One region of the Leuconostoc sp. DB-1 genome, then DNA from elsewhere that is predicted to be linked to it. Evidence: riboswitches for the same ligand, from Rfam matches in the RefSeq annotation. Region 1 holds a riboswitch; the other holds the start of a gene.
The links. A riboswitch is a leader RNA that binds a small molecule or an ion and turns the genes downstream of it on or off. The one in region 1 is predicted to bind FMN.
Positions count from the first base shown of each region.

Region 2: linked by a shared signal. The riboswitch ahead of HFP47_RS04975 (ECF transporter S component) and the one ahead of ribD (bifunctional diaminohydroxyphosphoribosylaminopyrimidine deaminase/5-amino-6-(5-phosphoribosylamino)uracil reductase RibD) in region 1 are both predicted to bind FMN.

Region 1 is NZ_JABFNJ010000001.1:578,988-582,139, reverse strand. It holds gene HFP47_RS02730 (riboflavin synthase) at 1-404, opposite strand, end outside; gene ribD (bifunctional diaminohydroxyphosphoribosylaminopyrimidine deaminase/5-amino-6-(5-phosphoribosylamino)uracil reductase RibD) at 404-1,438, opposite strand; FMN riboswitch at 1,561-1,698, opposite strand; gene HFP47_RS02720 (dimethylarginine dimethylaminohydrolase family protein) at 1,820-2,779, opposite strand; gene HFP47_RS02715 (cation transporter) at 2,799-3,152, opposite strand, start outside.
Region 2 is NZ_JABFNJ010000001.1:1,023,899-1,027,050, reverse strand. It holds gene HFP47_RS04990 (ScpA family protein) at 1-280, shown strand, start outside; gene scpB (SMC-Scp complex subunit ScpB) at 273-872, shown strand; gene HFP47_RS04980 (pseudouridine synthase) at 865-1,614, shown strand; FMN riboswitch at 1,643-1,779, shown strand; gene HFP47_RS04975 (ECF transporter S component) at 1,878-2,468, shown strand; gene HFP47_RS04970 (hypothetical protein) at 2,542-3,099, shown strand; partial or broken gene cmk ((d)CMP kinase) at 3,114-3,152, shown strand, end outside.

The DNA of each region.
Region 1 (3,152 bases):
ATTTGATTTATTTGTTGACGGTCTGCTAATTTAAAAGTTAACAATGTGGTTTCTTCACTGTACTCTTTTTTGACTACTTCAGCTGTCTGATCTACATGACCTAGAACAAAGTGACCATCAAATCGGTTGGAAACTAAAAGTGCTTTCTCCAAGTTTACTTTTTGCCCAACTTGATAGAATTTAACAATGGTCGTTTCAAAAGTCGGTACCATAATATCGAATTCAGCATAATTTGATTCTAGCTGATTAATTGTTAAACAAACGCCATCAACCATAATGCTATCGCCTACTCTGCTATCAGAAAAATAGTCCTCGGATGCAGCAATTTTTAAGCGCATTTCTTTGTCATTACGCTGATAAATGCTTATTAAACGACCAACTTCTTGTGTAATACCTGTAAACATTATTGCTTTCCCCCTTGATGATTGATATAGACTTTTTTGACAGCATTGCCAACTTGCACTTCATTTTTAGGCTTTTGGCTAACAGATATTCCTTTCAGACTATCTTTAGATAATACTTTATCTGTTGTATAAATTAGCATTTCCTGCCACAAGTTTTCTTTCAAAAATGAGTGAATCAAACTTGGTCCGCCTTCAACCATCACAGATTGAATATTTTGTTTGGCTAAATCTATTAATATATCTTTGAGCGCACCAGACATTAATTTGACATAAGAATGCTGTTTTGAAAATAGAACATTTTCTGTATATATCAGCCAATTATTTGAAAAATCAAAGTTTGTATTTTGCAACCGTCCACGACGATCAATAACAACTCTCAATGGTTGTTTATGACTGATATTGATGTGCCGTACAGTTAACATTGGTTGATCTGTGATCATGGTCTCGCTGCCAATCATTATTGCACTTCTAGTTGCACGCTCTCGGTGTACATCAGCATCAGCTAGCTCATCAGTCAATTTTTTTCGTTTTCCAAATTTCTCAGCAACAGATCCGTTTTGAGACATGGCAAGTTTCAACTGAACATATGGTAATCGTGTGGTATAAAAATAATGAAATGCAGGGTTGATCTCTTTATTTTCAACTATATTCAAAACATCGACAGTGATACCAGCTGATCTTAGCATTTTAATTCCTGTTCCATTTGTTGACGGATTCGGATCAATGCTACCAACAACCACACGCTTCAGTCCCCAATTTTGAATTTGAACTGCACAAGAGCCTACTTTCCCCTGCGTGGAACACGGCTCCAAAGTGACATAAAGCGTAGCACCTAAAATGTCGGTCTTGTTTTTGACACGATTAAAAGCATTTATTTCAGCATGCGCTTCACCAAACTTTTCATGATATCCTGTCGCGATAACCTGACCATCTTTAACAATTACTGCACCAACCCTAGGATTTTCAAAAGTTTGATACGGCATTGCTCGAATTGCCTCATCTGCAGCGAGCTTCATCCATGTTAAATCATTCATACTTACCTCCTGAATTTTTCAGGACAAAAAACCCGATGCGTTAAAAATACACATCGGGTTTATAGTAGTTTAGATTAATTCAAAAAACCTAGACAATCTAAAAAAGCATCGTCTAAACTATTTCAAATCTTCTCCCATCCAGACTTTAACTGTCGGTCACAGAATTTCACTGTGTCAACCGCGAAAATATCGCGGGTCACGGACTGAGGTTATTCACCATCACCGTCGGTCGGGAATTACACCCTGCCCCGAAGATTAAATTATTTAACAAAACTAATTTATCATTAGAATTCTACAATGTCAATCAAAAATATTTTTTACGCTTTTTAATTCTTATTCTGTAGACAGCAAAAAAGTAAAAAGTCGCCCTAAACGCCCTTTTTACTCATTTTTTTCTCTCACTAACGGGCATGATGCACATCTTAGTGCACCGTCTAATAGTGAATGCCATGTAAACACGATAGGGATGACCGTATAATCTTCATTTTTTAAAGCCTCTTGCAACGCTGTATGTCTTTTTTGCACAATAACTTTTTTAGGCCCAATAACTAAAACATTCCCACCCATCTCTTTTCTGGTTTTTGCATCGATATCAATAAATTTATAATCGACCAGTTTTTTCGGTAAGTCTTTTAAGACAGGTTTATGGATAATAGCAGTTTTTGGACCAATAATGGTCATACAACAATCCAAGTGCAAAATTGCATCATCATTCAAATACACTGGTACTACTTTCCACGGTTTATCGACGATTTCATTCTCATAGTCCTTGTCTAAAATACTTTGTAGCCATTTTGCACCAGCTTCATTACTAGCATATTTACCAATGCCGACGAATACATAAGGATAGTTAACGATAACGTCACCACCCTCCAGATATATTTTATCCTTTTGATTTAACGTGTGCACCTGATTCTTATCGTTAATAGCTGCAACAATTCTTTGATACCCACGTCGTTCAATTTTTCGCATTTCAATTTGAACATTTCCTTCAATAAAATGTTCTCCAACGCTCATAGCACTATCTCGTGCATACATTTGCCCCATTCCATAGGGATCTAGCTTTGTTGGGGTTACCGAATCAACATGGTGTACCTTGACACCATGTGTTTCCAAAATTCGTTGGAATTCTGCTAATTCTCGTTGAAATTTTTTAGCAAGGAAACTCGGAACTTTTTTACCTCGCAAAAGAGTATAAATATGTTTTGTCATAAATTGTTTCCATTTTGCAGTATGTTCTTCCTGCTCTATTTCATGCGTATCTGGAAAATATAGCTTTGTTGCATCCCCAATAATGACTTCTTTTAATGGATCATATTCGTTATAAACATTGATTTTCATTTGATTTCCCCTTTTTCTTTTAAGCATACACAAACTCTAAATGTACAAACTCATAACATGCTTTAAGTTCTTCTAAAATACGGACTTTTTTATCACGTAACAATCCTGTCCCAATTTCGTCATCGACAACATCAATCATCACCTTAACTGAAAAATACATGCCCGTTTTATAAATATGACAGCCAGTTAATATGACTTCTTTTCCAAAGTGTTTTCTAAGGCATGCTTCAAATTCATTCTGAATGTTTTCATCAATTAACCGGCCGCCACAGATTTCAATGAATGCATTTTTTAGTACTTTAACCGGCGTTGTAATTGAAAATAAGACTAGTATTACCGTCACAAAGAAATCACCCGTGTATAGCAAGAACCC
Region 2 (3,152 bases), 440 kb from region 1:
GCGAAAAAAGCAGGAAAAACCCATCAGAAGGCATGTTACTGCGGAAACATATTCTCTTGAGGAAGCTGTTAACAACATCAATAAACATTTCTTACAGCATCAAACGGGGGATATGATTCCATTTGCTTCTTTTTTTGATGATATTTACGAGCGGGAGCATTTGGTAGTCACCTTTTTGGCGTTATTAGAAATGGCCAAAGATAAAAGATTAAAATTACACCAAGAGCACCAACAACAAGAAATTTATGTAGAAATTGAGGCGTTTGGCGAAGATGAATAATTTAAGTCAAATAGAAGCACTATTGTTTGTATCTGGCGATGAAGGCATTTCCGTGAAAAATATGAGCATTATCACTGGATTTGATCGTTCAGCAATACAAGGATTGCTTGAAGAACTTGTGTTAAAGTATGATACTGATTTAAGTAGTGCATTACAAATTCGTGAAAGTGACGATGTGTATCGCCTAGTGACTAAACCGGAACTTGGTGGCACAGTAAAACAGTATTTTGATTCACCTGTAAATGCAACATTATCGCAAGCACAACTCGAAACACTAGTTATTGTCGCTTATAAGCAACCAATTACACGTGTTGAAATTGATACAATTCGTGGTGTGCAATCCTCAGGAACTTTACAGAAGCTAGCATTACGGCAACTAGTCCACGAAGTTGGCAGAAAAGACGAACCAGGACGTCCCATCATGTTTGGTACCACCGATGAATTTTTGGATTATTTTGGTTTGAAAAGTATTGAAGAATTACCTCCGTTACCTGATTTTAATATGTTAGATTTAAGTGATGATATTGATGGCGAACTATTTACGAGTGCATTTGATGTACATCAATCAGAAAGTGAAAAAGAAAATGTCTGAAGAAGCACAGAGACTGCAAAAAATTATTGCCCAAGCGGGTCTAGCGTCCCGACGGGGCGCAGAAGAATTGATCATCAATGGGCGTGTCCAAGTTAATGGGCAAACTGTTACCGAATTAGGTACGAAAGTTACTGCAAATGATAAAGTACAGGTCGACGGTGCGCCAATTGAAGGACGTGAGAAGTTAGTTTATTACCTGTTAAATAAGCCTCGTGGGGTTGTGACAACCAATGATGATGAAAAAGGTCGTCGTACGGTATTGGATATTTTAGAGGATGTGGATCAACGTGTTTATCCAGTTGGCCGTCTAGATTATGATACAACTGGTGTTTTGTTATTAACAAATGATGGTGTAGTGGCTAATCAATTAATGCATCCTAAAACTAAAGTCGATAAGACTTATGTTGCAAAGGTTGAAGGCATTGCAACCGAAGAAAAGCTAGCTCCTTTGAAACGTGGAGTGGTCCTAAAGGGACGTAAAACTGCGCCAGCTCGTGTTTCCATTGAAAGAATTGAGCCGACAAAAAGAACAAGTATGGTCCGTATAACTATTCATGAAGGCCGTAATCATCAGGTCAAAAACATGCTCGCGAAGGTTGGCCTACCAGTGCAAAAGCTTAAGCGTGAGCAGTATGCCTTTTTTGATGTCAATGGTCTACAGCCGGGCGAGTATCGTAAATTAACAAGCGTAGAGATCAAACGCTTAAAGGCACAAGATTACAAATTGTTGCGTCGTAAGTAACACCGTGATACAATAAAATCAAATTTAATAATAACTTCAGGGTCGGGTGTAAGTCCCAACCGGCGGTGAGACATGAATTTTCATGGTAAGCCCGCGACCTGCTTTTGCAGCTGATCTGGTCAAAATCCAGAGCCGACCGTAAAGTCGGGTATAAAGAAGTCTAAAAAAGAAAGTGAAAGCTGCATTTTTTGTTGTACCCTGACAAAATCTGTGGTTTTTTGTTTGCATCTACTGGTGAAGTGAGCAAACAAGAGGAAAGAAATATGTCAATTATTCCTGTAACGCGAGTGCAACGTACTACATTAATTGCAATACTAAGCGCTATTTCATTTGGTTTGATGCTGTTTCCCCAAGTGCCAATCATTCCGAGTGCTGATTTTTTGAAACTAGATTTTTCAATCGTACCAGTTGTCATTGGCTTATATTGGTTAAATTATTCGGCTTCACTGTGGATCATTTTAATTCGTACCTTGCTAAAGTTAATTTTGGCAAATGAGGGGGTTAACACTTATTTAGGACTACCGGTTAATTTACTGGTTGTTTTGGCCTTTATCACAGTCTTAAAAATTACAATGCCCAACCTTGAGCAGTATAGTAATTGGCAAAAAAAAATCCTGCCGTTAATAAGCAGCACGTTTGTCATGACAATTGTTGCGATTGTCATCAATTGGTTTGTAGCTATACCTTTGTATGCGAGGTTTGCTAATTTCGACATTGCTAAATTCATTGGTTTAAAAAACTATTTTATCGGTATGGTATTACCGTTCAATCTTATCGAGGGTATTATATGGTTTGTCGTGAGTATGATCATATTAAGGGCAATACAGCCGCTCCAGAGAAGGTTTCATTCTTAACAAAACATTATGAGCAAAGTCGGTGTTGGTGTGGTAAAATTTTATGTGAACCAATAAAATGGAGGTCGTTTCTATGAACGATTTTGACCCAAACAACATGAGCCGCTCAAAGCGGCCCAAAAAAGATAAGCTCGAACCAAAATTTTCCCGAAAGTCAGATTCAAAATCCCCAAATAAAGGATTTCGTGTTCTGCTTGTTGTATTAGCGCTTGCAGTTATATCTTTTGTACCTGTGTATGGCATGATTGCTAATCAAAAATCATCAAAGCCACAAACGGCTGTTTCTTCAAGTACAAAGCGTTCATCAACTACTAAATCTACGTCTTCTGAGTCTTCTGAATCATCATCTTCCGAGTCAAGTGCATCAAGTTCTTCTGAAGAAGAATCAGTAAGTAGCAGTGAAGCTGCTTCAAGTGAGGAATCTGCTAGTTCATCTTCTACTGAGACGGCTGAATCAAGTTCAGCATCAAGTAGTTCCACAACCACTACTGCAGTTTTGGGTGCTAGTCAGACGTTGTATAATTTTGCAGTTACACACGGGATGACAACTAGCCAAGTTATTGCATTAAATCCAGGGTTAACAGTTGATAATTACACACAGTATGCTGGTACTGCACTAAACATTCAGTAAGAGGACTTTTTATTATTATGACGAATTTTCAAGTTGCCATTGATGGCCCAGCT